DNA from 2 places in the Xanthomonas sp. NCPPB 3442 genome. Region 1 is predicted to be linked to the other one. Evidence: predicted binding sites of a transcription regulator. Region 1 holds the regulator's gene; the other holds the start of a gene.
The links. The regulator FliA, encoded in region 1, starts transcription of late flagellar genes. The targets are predictions, from matches to a motif close to TAAAGTTTNNCNNNCNNNGGCCGATAA.
Positions count from the first base shown of each region.

Region 1 (7,409 bases):
GAAGCCCGCAACGAACCGGCGGTGGTGCTGGTGCCCGGACAGGTGCGCGCCGCACTGGCCCGTCTGGTGCGCCACAGCGTGCCCAGCCTGTCGGTGCTGGCCTACAGCGAAGTGCCAGAAGACAAGCGCCTGAAGCTGGTCGGCACGATCAGCTGAGACCGCCCAACCACAACGCACCCATCCCCAGCCGGGCTTGCCGGGACGGCCAGTCCCGCCCGGGTGCGCTCCTACGACATCCAAGGCGACCGGGAAACATGCCATCCGCCCCGACACCACCGTAGGAGCGCACCTGGGCGCGACCGCCTTTACCGGACAGCCCGTCGCGCCCAAGTGCGCTCCTACCAAGCCATTCCCGTGCCCGGCCGACATGCCAGCCAGCGATGGATACCTGCCGCAACCGACCACCGCACCCGGCGTCGGAAAGCCGCCACCGGCCCGGATCTCCAATCGATTGCATGGCGCTGGCCGCTGCGAGGCGTTCCCGATGCGCCCGGCTAGACGTCCGGCCTGCGAGTGCAGCGGTCCGCAGAAAGACGCCAGCGCCGCACCGCCCCGGAAAAACGTCAATCGATTCAGTGACTTGACACCTTCCAACCGGGCCAGACGCACAGCGCCCACCCCGCCCTGATGCTCCGGCGCCCCGCGCCGGAACCCTGGCACCGCGTTTTGGCACACCGCATGCATTAGCTCTGCCGAGACCACAGCCAGCACCACCGCTGCGGAACTGGACGAACGAACGGGACAGGCAACTCATGACGCTGGCAACACACCCACATTCATCGCACACCCGTCCGGCGTCCGGCGGGTCCCGTTCCTGGAGGCACTTCGTATGAAGATCAAACGCTTTGTCGCCCCGGACATGCGCACCGCATTCCGCATGGTGCGTGAAGAACACGGCCCGGACGCGGTGATCCTGTCCAACCGTCGCACCGCCGAAGGCATCGAGATCGTCGCTGCCAGCAATTACGACGAAGAGCTCGTGCAGCGCGCCCTGGAAACCGCGCGCTCCGACACCCCGGCCACCGCACAGCACCAGCAGGCTCCCGCTCAGCCGGCGCCTGCCCCGCAAGCCCCGGCCAAGCCCGCTGCACCGGTGCACGCCCTGCTCAAGCCGTCTGCCGACGCCGAGGCAAGCCAGCGCCAGCGCGTCGCCAGCGCCGCCGACGACATGATTGCCGCCATGGCGCTGCGCCAGCCGGTCAGCGTGCCGCGCCAGGCGCCGGTCGCCGCGCCGGTGCGTACCGCCAGCATTCCTTCGCCCGCTGCCCAGGCACTCGCCCACGCGGTTGCCGTCACCGCCGCGCCGCGCCAGGAACACGCGCTGTCGGCCGTACCGGAACAGTTGTTCGCCGACTTTTTGACCACGGCCCCGGTGCAGCGCCCGGCCGTCCCGGCCACGGCGGTGCAGGCGCCCGCGCCGGTCGCGGCGGCAACGGTCACCGCCCCGGCGTTTGCTGCCGCAGGCCAGGACGACGACGCCTTCGCCGACGAAGCCGACTTCGATCTGGACGACGCCCTTCCGCAGATCCTGCCGCCGGCCGCGCTGCCGCCGATCGTGGTCGCCCCGCCCGCCCCCGCTGCGCTGGCCGCAGTGCCGGTGGCGGCCGCGCCGATCCCGCAGAACGACGAAGAACTCAAGCAACTGCGCGGTGAGCTGGCGCTGATGCGGCAGATGATCGAGCGCGAAATGAACCGCCTCACCGACGAGCGCCTGCGTGGCTCGCCGGTGCGCGCCCAGGCGCTGGAACTGATGGACGACTACGGCTTCGACGCCGGCCTGACCCGCGATATCGCCCTGCAGATCCCGGCCGATACCGAATTGCACCGTGGCCGCGGCCTGATGCTGGGCTTGCTGTCCAAGCGGTTGCCAGTGTCCCCGGTCGACCCGCTGGAACGTGGCGGCGTCATCGCCCTGGTCGGCCCGACCGGCGCCGGCAAGACCACCACCATCGCCAAGCTCGCCCAGCGCTTTGCCGCCCAGCACGCCCCGCGCGACGTGGCCCTGGTCACCACCGACACCCAGCGCGTGGGCGGCCGCGAACAGCTGCACAGCTACGGCCGCCAGCTCGGCATCGCGGTGCACGAGGCCGACAGCGCCGAAAGCCTGCTGGACCTGCTCGAGCGCCTGCGCGACTACAAGCTGGTGCTGATCGACACCGCCGGCATGGGCCAGCGCGACCGCGCCCTGGCCGCCCAGCTGAACTGGCTGCGTGCCGCCCAGCAGGTCACCTCGCTGCTGGTACTGCCTGCCAACGCCCATTTTTCCGACCTCGACGAGGTCGTACGCCGCTTCGCCCACGCCAAGCCCCAAGGCGTGGTGCTGACCAAACTCGACGAGACCGGCCGCTTCGGCAGCGCCTTGTCGGTGGTGGTCGACCACCAAATGCCCATCACCTGGGTGACTGACGGACAGCGGGTCCCTGACGACCTGCACCGCGCCAATGCCGCCAGTCTCGTTCTTCGCCTTGAAGATTTGCGGCGCGCTGCCGATAAGCCCTGTACTCCGGAGCACAACCATGCAGTCGCGTGAATACGCCAAGCTGACCAACGCCTTCCCCCTGTCGGCGACCCGTCCCGAGCCTTTGGGCCCGGTGCGCACCATTGCCGTGACCGGTGGCAAGGGCGGCGTGGGGAAAACCAACATCTCCGCCAACCTGGCCGTGGCGCTTGCCGACATGGGCAAACGCACGCTGCTGCTGGACGCCGACCTCGGCCTGGCCAACCTGGACGTGGTGCTGGGCCTGGCGCCCAAGTACACCCTGGCCGACCTGATTGCCGGCCGTTGCACGCTCGATGAAGTCATCATCGAAGGCCCCGGCGGCGTGCTGGTGGTGCCGGCCGCCTCCGGTCGCCGCCACATGGCCGAACTGGCCCCGGCCCAACACATCGGCCTGGTCAACGTGTTCTCCGAACTGGAACGCGACCTGGACGTGATGGTCATCGATACCGCCGCCGGCATCACCGACAGCGTGCTGACCTTCTGCCAGGCCGCCCAGGACACCGTGGTGGTGGTCTGCGACGAGCCGGCCTCGATCACCGACGCCTACGCGCTGATCAAGGTGCTCTCGCGCGAACGCGGCGTGGACCGCCTGCAGATCATCGCCAACATGGTGCGCGACCCCAACGAAGGTCGCTTGCTGTACGACAAGCTCTCGCGCGTGTGCGAAAAGTTCCTCGGCGATGTGTCGCTGAACTATCTCGGCCATGTGCCGCAGGACGACTGGCTGCGCCTGTCGGTGCAGCGCCAGCAACCGGTCATCAAGGCCTACCCCGCCAGTCCGTCGGCGCAGGCCATCGCCGAAATCGCACGCCGTACCTCGCGCTGGCAGGCCCCGACCGTGCCGCGCGGCAACGTCGAGTTCTTTGTCGAACGCATCATCCAACGGGGAGTGGCCGCATGAGCACCGCTACCGCAACCACGGCCAGCGCGCAGTACCGCGCCGTGCAGCGCAACAACGCCAACGACGTGGTGACCCAGCACGCCGACCTGGTCCGCCGCATCGCCCACCATCTGGCGGCGCGCCTGCCGGCCAGCGTGGAAGTGGACGACCTGATCCAGGCCGGCATGATCGGCCTGATCGAAGCCTCGCGCAGCTACGACTCCGAACAGGGCGCTTCGTTCGAAACCTATGCCTCGATCCGCATCCGCGGCTCGATGATCGACGAGATTCGCAGGGGCGACTGGGTGCCGCGTTCGGTGCACCGCCGCGCCCGCGACGCTGCCGCCGCCGTGCGCAAGATCGAACAGAACACCGGCCGCGCCGCCGCCGCCACCGAAGTGGCCGCCGCGATGGAAATGCCGCTGCCCGATTACCTGCGTCTGATGGAAGATGCCGCACGTGGCCAGGTGCTGAGCCTGGAATCGCGCATCGAAGATCACGGCGAGCTGGACACCACCGCCAAGGGTGGCCCCAACCCGCAGCAGATGATGGAGCGTGGCGAATTTGGTCGCGAGCTGGGCAAGGCCATCGGCCAATTGCCCGAGCGCGAGCAGCTGGTGCTGTCGCTGTACTACGAACAGGAATTGAACCTGAAGGAAATCGGCGCCGTGCTGGGCGTCAGCGAATCGCGCGTGTGCCAGATCCATGGCCAGGCGGTGGTGCGTTTGCGTGGCCGCCTCAAAGTCTTCGAACTGGCCGATGCCGGCGTCGAAGTCGACGACTGAATTTTTCGCGTAATTTTTCGTGTTAGGAGCTTGATGTGAACAAGAACATGCGGATCCTGATCGTGGACGACTTCTCGACGATGCGACGTATCGTCAAGAATCTGTTGGGCGATCTCGGCTTCACCAACACCGCAGAGGCCGAAGACGGCAACAGCGCCCTGGCGGCGTTGCGTGCCGGCCCGTTCGATTTCGTGGTCACCGACTGGAACATGCCCGGCATGACCGGCATCGACCTGCTGCGCAACATCCGCGCCGACGCCAAGCTCAAGCACCTGCCGGTGATGATGGTGACCGCCGAAGCCAAGCGCGAGCAGATCATCGAAGCGGCCCAGTGCGGCGTGAACGGCTACATCATCAAGCCGTTTACCGCCCAGACGCTGGAAGAAAAGTTGGGCAAGGTGTTCGAACGTCTGGCGGCGACCGCCTGATGAACGCGACCATGGAAACCGATGCCGAACGTGCCGCGTTGATCGAGCGCCTGCAGAACGCACTCGATGCACTGGAAAGCGGTGACCAGGTCGCCTGGCGTCGCGAGGTGGATCATCTCGCCGCCCTGCGCACGCGCCCGATGATGCAGAGCCTGAGCCGGCTCGCCCGCGAACTCGGCCAGGCGCTGGGCGAGCTGCCCACCATCCCCGAAGAAGCCGGCGAACTGGACGATGCCTGTTCGCGTCTGGACCACGTGGTGGAAATGACCGAAAAGGCCAGCCATCGCACGCTGGATCTGGTCGAAGAATGCCGCGAGCTAGCCAACCAGCTGCGCAACGGCGGGCTCAATCAGGACCAGGGCGCGCTGCTGGAAAAGATGCGCCACAACCTGACCGAGCTGTCGCTGGCGCAGAGCTACCAGGACCTGAGCGGCCAGATCATCCGGCGCGTGGCCGGTATCGTGCGGCGCGTGCATGAAGGCTTCGGTGCGCTCGGCCTGCCGCCGAAGAACATCGAACCGAAGAAAGACGACGGCGGTCTTGCCGGTCCTGCAGTCAAGGGCCTGGACCGTCACGCGGTGTCGCAGGACGATGCCGACGACCTGCTGTCCGGATTGGGGCTGTAACCATGAGTGCTGTTCCAGACGATATTGCTGCCGATTTCATCGTCGAGGCCCAGGAAATCCTGGATCGCCTCGGCGAACAGTTGGTCTCGCTGGAACAGGCGCCAGAAGAAGCCGACCAGCTCAACGCGGTGTTCCGCGGCTTCCACACGCTCAAGGGCGGCGCCGGCTTTCTGGCGATCAAGCCCATGGTGGAGCTGTGCCACGCCGCTGAAGAAACCCTGGGCATGGCGCGCTCGGGCCAGGCGGTGCTGCAGGCGCATCACTTCGATGCCGCGCAACAATCGCTGGATTATCTGCAGGCCATGCTGGATGCCATGGGCTCGGGCGAAGCCGTGCCGCACGCACCGGCCACGTTGATCGCGCAGTTCGACGCCAAGAGCGCCCCGCCGGCGGTCAAGGCCGCGCCGCAGGCGGCCGCGGCCAAGCCGGCTGCCGCCGCACACGGCGACGATGCGCATGCGCCCGCCCCCAAGGCGGCCGGCAAGGGCGCCGCCAAGACCGGCGCCGAAGCCGAACAGACCGTGCGCGTGGACACCAAGCGCCTGGACGCCATCGTCAACCTGATCGGCGAACTTGTGCTCTCGCGCAACCGGCTGAAGACCTTGCGCACCCGCCTGCGCGACGAAGAACTGGACCGCGCGGTCAGCACCCTGGACATCGCCACCGCACGCCTGCAGACCGCGGTCATGCGCACCCGCATGCAACCGGTGAGCAAGGTGTTCGCACGCTTCCCCAAGGTGGCCCGCGATGTTGCGCGCACCTTGTCCAAGGAAGTGGAGCTGGAACTGATCGGCGCCGAAACCGAGCTCGATCGTAATCTGGTCGAAGCCCTCGCCGACCCGTTGGTGCACCTGGTGCGCAACGCCATCGACCACGGCATCGAATCGCCTGCCCTGCGCGAAGCCACCGGCAAACCGCGCAGCGGCCATGTGCGCCTGTCGGCGCAGCAGGAAGGCGACTACGTCAGCATCGAAATCCAGGACGACGGCGCCGGCATCGACCCGGAGCGCCTGCGCGAAATCGCCCGCAACAAGGGCCTGATCGACGCCGAAGCCGCCGCGCGTCTGAGCACCGACGAGTGCTTGCATCTGATCTTCATGCCGGGCTTCTCGACCAAGGTGGAAGTCACCGACATCTCCGGCCGCGGTGTCGGCATGGACGTGGTGCAGTCGCGTATCCGCGAACTCAGCGGGCAGATCCAGATCCAGTCTGAACTGGGCCGCGGCAGCCGCTTCATGATCCGCGTGCCGTTGACCCTGGCGATTCTGCCGACCCTGCTGGTGCAGGCCGGCGAAGCGGTCTACGCATTGCCGCTGGCGCGCGTGGTGGAAGTGCTGCATGCACCGCAAACCTCGCTGGGCTGGTTCGACGGCCGCGCCGTCCTCGACCGCCGCTCGCACACCCTGCCCCTGATCGACCTGCGCCGCTGGCTGGGCGTACCGGCCGAACAACCGCCGCTGCTGACCGTAGTGTTGCTGCAGGCCGGCGAAACCCGCTTCGGCCTGGTGGTGGACCAGGTCCGCGGCCGCGAGGAAGTGGTGATCAAACCACTCCCTCGCGCCCTGCGCGGCCTGCCCGGCTACGCCGGCGCCACCCTGATCGGCGACGGCCGCATGGCGCTGATCCTGGATGTGGATGGATTGCGCTCCAGCGATCATTGAGGTTGGGGATTCGGGAATCGGGAATCGGGAATCGGGATTGGGAGAATCGGGAATCGGGAATCGGGAATCGGGAATCGGGAATCGTCAAGACGATCCTGGTTGCCTGATCTAATGACAACGGCCGCGTACTGCGGCCGTTGTCGTTTCACTACCAGCATCGCTGCCGATCTATGCCGCTACGCGCGCAGGCATGGGCGCGATGATTTGGCGACGTGGAAGTGAACCTGGAACCGTTATTTGGTTGCTAACGTCCAGGCGCAGGCGCCTGTTGTGCGGCCTGCGACTGCGCTTGGTCGTAGGCGTGCACGGCATTCTGCTGGTCGGCCATGTAGAGGCTCTGGCGCATATCGGGTGCCGGCGTCGTTGCGTCCACCTGCACACGAAATCCTGGCGTCTTCCCAGCCACAAAGATATGGTCATCACGCAGGACGGCACCGGCGAGCTGGTCAACCCGTTCCACACCGGCCTGCTTTGCGGCAATCATCACCTCGGCGACTTTGGTATCGGAAACTGATGCCGGCAGCTGTCC
Region 1 is NZ_CM161514.1:2,452,973-2,460,381, reverse strand. It holds gene flhA (flagellar biosynthesis protein FlhA) at 1-156, shown strand, start outside; gene flhF (flagellar biosynthesis GTPase FlhF) at 830-2,530, shown strand; gene AC1POX_RS10680 (MinD/ParA family protein) at 2,517-3,401, shown strand; gene AC1POX_RS10675 (RNA polymerase sigma factor FliA) at 3,398-4,165, shown strand; gene cheY (chemotaxis response regulator CheY) at 4,201-4,593, shown strand; gene AC1POX_RS10665 (protein phosphatase CheZ) at 4,593-5,219, shown strand; gene AC1POX_RS10660 (chemotaxis protein CheA) at 5,222-6,880, shown strand; gene AC1POX_RS10655 (DUF6973 domain-containing protein) at 7,125-7,409, opposite strand, start outside.

Region 2 (7,409 bases), 1.9 Mb from region 1:
CATGGCCGGTGCGGTCGCCACATTTGCGCTGATTCCCGAAGTGATTGCATTCGCGTTCGTCGCCGGGGTGGATCCGCAGGTGGGCCTGTTCGCATCCTTCGTGATCGGCATCGTGATCGCGTTTTGCGGGGGGCGGCCGGCAATGATTTCGGCTGCCGCCGGCTCGGTGGCGCTGGTGGCTGCACCGCTGGTGGCCGCGCACGGGTTGCCCTATCTGCTGGCCGCCGGCCTGCTCGCTGGCGTGGTGCAGATCCTGTTCGGGTTGTTGCGCCTGGGCGTGCTGATGCGCTTTGTCAGCAGTTCGGTGCGTACCGGTTTCGTCAACGCGCTGGCCGTGCTCATCTTCGCGGCGCAACTGCCGCATCTGATCGGGGCCAACCTGACCACCTGGGTCATGCTGGGCGCAGGCCTGGCCATCATCTACGGCCTGCCGCGTCTGCGCCTGCCGGGGCTGTCGGCGATTCCCTCGCCCCTGCTGTGCATCCTGCTGCTCAGCGTGGCCGGTACCGCGCTGCATCTGCCGCTCAAGACGGTGGCCGATCTGGGCAAGCTGCCCAACGCGCTGCCGTTCCTGCAATGGCCGGCGGTGCCGTTGACGCTGGAGACGCTGCGCATCATCGCGCTGCCGGCACTGGCCATTGCCATGGTGGGCCTGCTCGAGTCGATGATGACCGCGCGCGTGGTCGATGAACTCACCGACACGCCCAGCAACAAGAACCGCGAATGCACCGGCCTGGGCATCGCCAACGCGGCGGCCAGCCTGTTCGGCGGCATCGCCGGCTGCGGCATGATCGGGCAGACCGTGGGCAACGTGAAATACGGCGGCCGCGGCCGGCTGTCCACGTTGTTTGCCGGCGTGTTCCTGCTGATCCTGATGGTGCTGCTCAAGCCGTGGGTGTCGCAGGTGCCGGTGGTGGCGCTGGTGGCGATCATGGTGATGGTGTCGGCGGAGACCTTCGACTGGCGCTCGCTGCGCACCGTGGTGACCCACCCGCGCACCTCCAGCGTGGTGATGCTGGCCACCGTGGCGGTCACATTGTTCACGCACAACCTGGCGGCAGGTGTGGCGGTCGGCGTGCTGCTGAGCGGGGTGTTCTTCACCTTCAAGGTGGCCGGGCTGCTGCAGATCGCGCATCACGATGGCACGGACGGCGTGCGCACCTACAGCGTGCGCGGGCAGGTGTTCTTCGCCTCGGCCGATGTGTTCATCGACGCCTTCGACGCACGCGAGGTGCCCGGTCGCGCAGTGGTGATCGATGTCGGCCGCGCGCACTTCTGGGACATCACCGCGGTGGCGGCACTGGACAAGGTGGTGCAGCGTTTGCGTCATCACGGGCTGGACGTGCAGGTGAAAGGCCTGAATGCCGGCAGCCGCCGCCTGATGCAGCGGCATGCCTTGGGCGAAGACGCGCTGGAATCGGCACTGCCTTAGAGCGTGTTATTCACGTTGAGATGGAATGCGCCTGGCACGCCTGCAGCGCGTCATCCCGGGCCGTCCGTGCGCTGAGCGCGGCTGCGAGCGAATTCAAGTTCCGGTGGGCGGCGCCGATGATTCGGCATCCTCATTGCCGGTCGTCGCTGTGATGCCAGTGGGTTTCAGCCCGAGATGTGTACCTGCGTGCCAAGCCCGGCATGACGGGTTCGTGTCCGCCCGCCGGAGGGCGCAGCCGTGACCAACGCACCGTTGCTGGAGCGGATGGTGGACCTGACCGCCATCCGCGATGCGGACCTGCTCGATCTGAGCCTGTTGCGCACCGTGCGCGAAGTCTGCGCGGCCGAAGAACTTTCGCTGCTGCGCATCGCCCCGGACAGCAACAGCATCGCCGAAACGCGCCTTCGCGACGATGGCCGGCTGGCGCTGACGGTGGCGGAGATCCACGATGCGCGCACGCGCATCCAGCTGGCCGAGGTGCATGGGCCGGGCGATGTGGTGCAGCTGCACGAAGACGGCCGCGCCCTGCTGGTCTACCCGATGATGGAAGCGCGCGGCATCCGGACCTGCCTGCGGGTGGGCGGGACGCGCATTCCCGGCGTTGCCGAGCAAGCGATGCTGCAGGGCTTTGCGCGCTTCTTCCAGAACTACCGCAGCCTGCTCGACGATGCCCAGCGCGATGCGCTGACCGGCCTGCGCAACCGCAAGACCTTCGACGATGTGATCCTGCGGCTGTTTGCCGGTGGTGCCGACTCCGCCGCAGAGCAGGGCGTGTGGCTGGGCATCGTGGACATCGATCACTTCAAGCGCGTCAACGACACCTTCGGGCATCTGTATGGCGATGAGGTACTGCTGCTGGTCGCACAGCTGATGCAGCGTGCGTTTCGCCAGGACGACCTGCTGTTCCGCTTCGGCGGCGAAGAGTTCGTGATCGTGTTGCGCGGCGTGGACCGCGACACGGCCGTGAGTCTGTTCGAGCGATTCCGGCTGGCGGTGGCCGAGCACCTGTTCCCGCAGGTGGGGCAGGTCACGCTCAGCACCGGCATCGTCGAACTGACGCACGGTCGGCTGATCAGCGAAATGCTGGACGAAGCCGACAAAGCGCTGTACTGGGCCAAGCAGAACGGCCGCAATCGCGCGGCGGTCTATGCTGAGCTGATTGCCGGTGGGCAATTGCAGCAGGTTGCGCAACCAGTGGGCAGCATCGATCTGTTCTAGGCGCCAGCGCGGCGCTGAAACAGGCCAGAGCTCTTTGCCGTGGATGCAGACACGAAGCTTCTGCAGTATTCATCGCACCCGCATCGCATGCTTCGGCGCAGCCGCAGGTATCGGCCTGCACGCGATGCTGGCTACACTCCAGGGCTATCCATGATGCGGGGTGTGCAATGAAGCGAGTTGCCGTGGGACTTCTGGCAATGGCGGTCTCGACCGCACTGATGGCGGCCACGCCGAGTTTCGATGGCGCGCGCATCTCGCGCGACGTCAAGGAACTGGCCTCCGACGCCTATGAAGGCCGCGGCCCGGCCACTGCCGGCGAAGAAAAGACCATTGCTTATCTGAGCGAGCAGTTCGCCGAAGCCGGCCTGCAGCCGGGCGGCGACCTGGCCAACGGCAAGCGCGGCTGGACCCAGGCGGTGCCGTTGCGGCGCGCCGATATCGTCGGCACGCCGACCATTGCGGTGCAGAACGCGGGCAAGCCGCAAACGCTGACCCAAGGCAAGCAAATCGCCATCCGTGCCGCGCTGGATGGCTCATCCAAAGTGGAGATCGCCAACGCGCCGCTGGTGTTCGTCGGCTACGGCGTCAAGGCGCCCGAGCGCAACTGGGACGATTTCAAGGGTGTGGACCTGAAGGGCAAGATCGCGGTGGTGCTGATCAACGACCCGGATTTCGAAACCGGCAAGGGCGACTTCGACGGCACCGGCATGACCTACTACGGCCGCTGGACCTACAAGTACGAAGAAGGCGCGCGCCAGGGCGCACTCGGCGTGCTGGTGGTGCACGAAACCGCGCCTGCCTCGTATGGCTGGGACACGGTGGCCAGCTCCAACACCAACACCATGTTCGACGTGGTGCGCGACAACCCGCGCAGCGCGCATCCCACGCTGGAAGGCTGGATCCAGCGCGATCTGGCCACCGAGCTGTTCAAGCACGCCGGGCTGGATTTCGAGACCTTGAAGAAGCAGGCGCAGACGCGCGGGTTCAAGCCGGTCGAGCTCAAGGACCAACGTTTGAGCGCCAGCTACCAGGTCAAATCCGATGTGATCACCTCGCACAACGTGGTGGCGCGGCTGGAAGGCAGCAAACATCCGGACGAGACGCTGATCTACAGCGCGCACTGGGACCATATCGGCGTGGGCAAGCCGGATGCACGCGGCGACACCATCTTCAACGGGGCACTGGACAATGCCAGCGGCACCGCCGCGCTGCTGGAGCTGGCGCGTGGTTTCGCCCAGGGGCCAACGCCTGAGCGCTCGGTGGTCTTCCTGGCGGTCACCGCCGAAGAAAAGGGCCTGCTGGGCTCGGAGTTCTACGCCTCCAAGCCGCTGTACCCGCTGGACACCACGGTGGCGGTGATCAACATGGACGGCATGAATCCGTTCGTGCCCTCGCGCGACTTCGGCATCTACGGCACGGCAAAGCTCGAGCTGCTCGATCAACTGAAGAGCGTGGCCGCGCAATCCAAGCTGCGTTACACGCCCGATCCCAAGCCGCAGGCCGGGTATTTCTTCCGTTCCGATCATTTCTCGTTCGCCAAGCGCGGCGTGCCGGCGCTGTCGTATGCAGCCGGCCAGGATTGGGAAGTGGGCGGCGTGGTGGCAGGAAAGGCGGCCGCCGACGACTACACCGCCAAGCGCTATCACCAGCAAGGCGACGAATGGAAGCCGGATTGGACCTTCGCCGGCGCCGCCCGCGACCTGGGCGTGCTGTATGCATTGGGCCAGCAGCTGGCCGACTCGCGCCAGTGGCCGAACTGGAGCCAGGATTCGGAGTTCCGCGCTACCCGCGACGCCAGCGCGGCGGCACGCAAGTAAGGCGGCTCACAACGTCATTGCGTGAGGACCAGGGCGGCTGCCCTTGCGCGATGGCGCATGCGCCATATCGATATGCCGCGTTTGAATAAGCCTTGCCTGCCATGCGGTTTGTGCTTGCCGTTGTCGGTCAGCAAGCGGCGAACGTTCGGTGCAATGCCCTCCTGCTGGCGGCATGGATGCCGCATCGCGCCCCAGATGCATTCACGGCGTGTCCGGCGAGCGGCGAGGGCACTGCGCACGCGACACGCCGGGCCTGAGGATCGCCGAGCGCTCGCAGACGTCATTGATGCCTCGATCAAGCGGTTGCATCAGCAAACAAACCACGTGCGATGAGCCGCTTTCCCGGGCATCGCGCAACTGTCTGGTGCGGCGAGGACGCCGCATACTCGACCAATCAAGCTGTTGCCGCAGGCCTTGAGAACGTTCGACCACCGCAATGCCTGGAATTCCAGAGCGCCTTGAGCGATGCAGAGCGACCAACCAATCGCTTGTCCCAACCTCTGACCGCATCGGCACAACGCAACGCCAGCGCCCCGTCGCCGCAACCGATTGCACGCCATGGCACACCAATTGCACCTCTCCGGCAGGATGGCCCGGCCAGCGGTCCGTGACAGCGTCTGCGCTAGGCTGCAATCTGTTGGGGTTGCGTTCGGTCGGTGCGGCGTAGTCTGCCGCGCGGTCCTCGTGGGGGAGGGCGAAGACCGTACGCGGCGTTCGTTCCTTTAACGGTCGATTCTTTAGGATGAGCTGCGAGGTGAGATTGCAGCCAGGAGAACTTGTGCATCGGAGTGGTTTCAGAGCGTCTTGGTCGTACACCGTCGGGCTCGCCCGCTCGGCCGCGTGCCAGGCAACATCGCACTGCATGGCGGGGATGGACCTCCCGTGTCAGCCCGCACTGTCGTCCTCGCGCGACGGGCAGCCCTGATGGATGGCACCGTGACTCCTTCCCCGACAACGACTGCAATGCCCCCCGTTTCCGCCCTCGATGCCGGCACGCCCACGCTGCCGCCGGAAGCACCGCTGGCGATGCCCGAACAGAACCTGCGCGAAGGCAGCCTGCAAGTGCGCCACCAGCGCACTTCGCCGCCCGGCATCGGCGTGCGCCGCTTCTATTTGATCGGCGGCACCTTCGCCACCACCGCCATCGCCGTGTGGGTGATGCTCAGCGTGCTGTGGCCCGACGGCATCAGCGTGCTGGAAGGCTGCCTGCTCGGCCTGTTCGTGTTGCTGTTCGCCTGGATCGCCATGTCCTTCGCCAGCGCGGTGGCTGGTTTCGTCACCGTGGTGGCGCGCGCCGGCCGCAAGCTCGGCATCGACCCGGAGCAACCCCTGCCCACGCTGCGTTCGCGCACCGCGTTGCTGATGCCCACCTACAACGAAGACCCGCGCCGGCTGTTGGCCGGCCTGCAGGCCATCTACGAATCGGTCGCCGAGACCGGCCAGTTGGAGCATTTCGATTTCTTCGTGCTCAGCGACACCACCCGCGAGCACATCGGCCGCGCCGAGGAGCTGGTCTATAACGAACTTTGCGATCGCGTCGACGGGCACGGCCGCATCTTCTACCGCCGCCGCGCCGACAACGCCGCGCGCAAGGCCGGCAATGTGGCCGACTGGGTGCGTCGCTTCGGCGGCAGCTACCCGCAGATGCTGATCCTGGACGCCGATAGCGTGATGACCGGCGACACCATCGTGCGGCTGGTCGCCGGCATGGAAAACAACCCGGACGTGGGCCTGATCCAGACCTTGCCGGCAGTGGTCAACGGGCAGACCCTGTTCGCCCGCATGCAGCAGTTCGGCGGGCGCGTGTACGGGCCGATCATCGCCTTCGGCGTGGCCTGGTGGCACGGCGCCGAGAGCAATTACTGGGGCCATAACGCCATCATCCGCACCCAGGCCTTCGCCGATCACGCCGGCCTGCCGTCGCTGCGCGGGCGCAAGCCGTTCGGCGGGCATGTGCTCAGCCACGACTTCGTCGAAGCGGCGCTGATGCGGCGCGGCGGCTGGGCCATGCACATGGTGCCGTACCTGCAGGGCAGCTACGAAGAAGGCCCGCCCACGCTGACCGACCTGCTGATCCGCGACCGCCGCTGGTGCCAGGGCAACCTGCAGCACGCCAAGGTGGTGAGCGCCAAAGGCCTGCACTGGATCAGCCGCATGCACATGCTGATCGGCATCGGGCATTACTTCACCGCGCCGATGTGGGGTCTGTTGATGCTGATCGGCATCGGCATTCCGCTGGCCGGCGGCGGTATCGATCTGGCCGGCGACCTGCCGTTCTCGCCCGCCCGTTACTGGCACGGCAGCAGCCAGGGCAATGCGATCTGGATCTTCATCTGCACCATGTTCGTGTTGCTGGCGCCCAAGCTGCTCGGCTACATCGCGTTGCTGCTCAACCCGCGCGAACTGCGCGCCTGCGGTGGTGCCTTCCGCGCTGCGGTGAGCATCCTGCTGGAGACCGTGCTGGCCGCCCTGATGGCGCCGGTGGTGATGTACCTGCAGTCGCGCGGTGTGTTCGAGGTCCTGGCGGGCAAGGATTCGGGCTGGGATGCGCAGGTGCGCGACGACGGCAAGCTGTCGTGGCCGGCGCTGTTTCGCAGCTATGGCGGTCTGACCGTGTTCGGCCTGTTCATGGGCGCGGTGGCCTACGCGGTCTCGCCCGCGCTGGCCGCCTGGATGGGGCCTGTGATCGTCGGCATGGCGTTGTCGATTCCGGTGGTGGCGCTGACCTCGCTGCGTCGCACCGGCATGGCGCTACGCCGCGCCGGCATTTTCTGCATCCCCGAAGAACTCGACCCGCCCAAGGTGCTGGTGCGTGCCTCCGAGCTGCGCCGCGCCGCTGCGCTGGAACCGTCGCTGATCTGAGTGTGCGTCGGCGCCGGCCTCATTGGCCGGCGCTGTGGCGCGGTCGCCTGCAGAGGCCCGTGGCGATCGGCGGGCCTCAA
Region 2 is NZ_CM161514.1:4,334,798-4,342,206, reverse strand. It holds gene AC1POX_RS18830 (SulP family inorganic anion transporter) at 1-1,432, shown strand, start outside; gene AC1POX_RS18825 (GGDEF domain-containing protein) at 1,670-2,650, shown strand; gene AC1POX_RS18820 (M28 family metallopeptidase) at 2,818-4,467, shown strand; gene mdoH (glucans biosynthesis glucosyltransferase MdoH) at 5,431-7,329, shown strand.
Region 2: a site for FliA is predicted at 1,526-1,552, ahead of AC1POX_RS18825 (GGDEF domain-containing protein). Genes of this name have one in related genera too.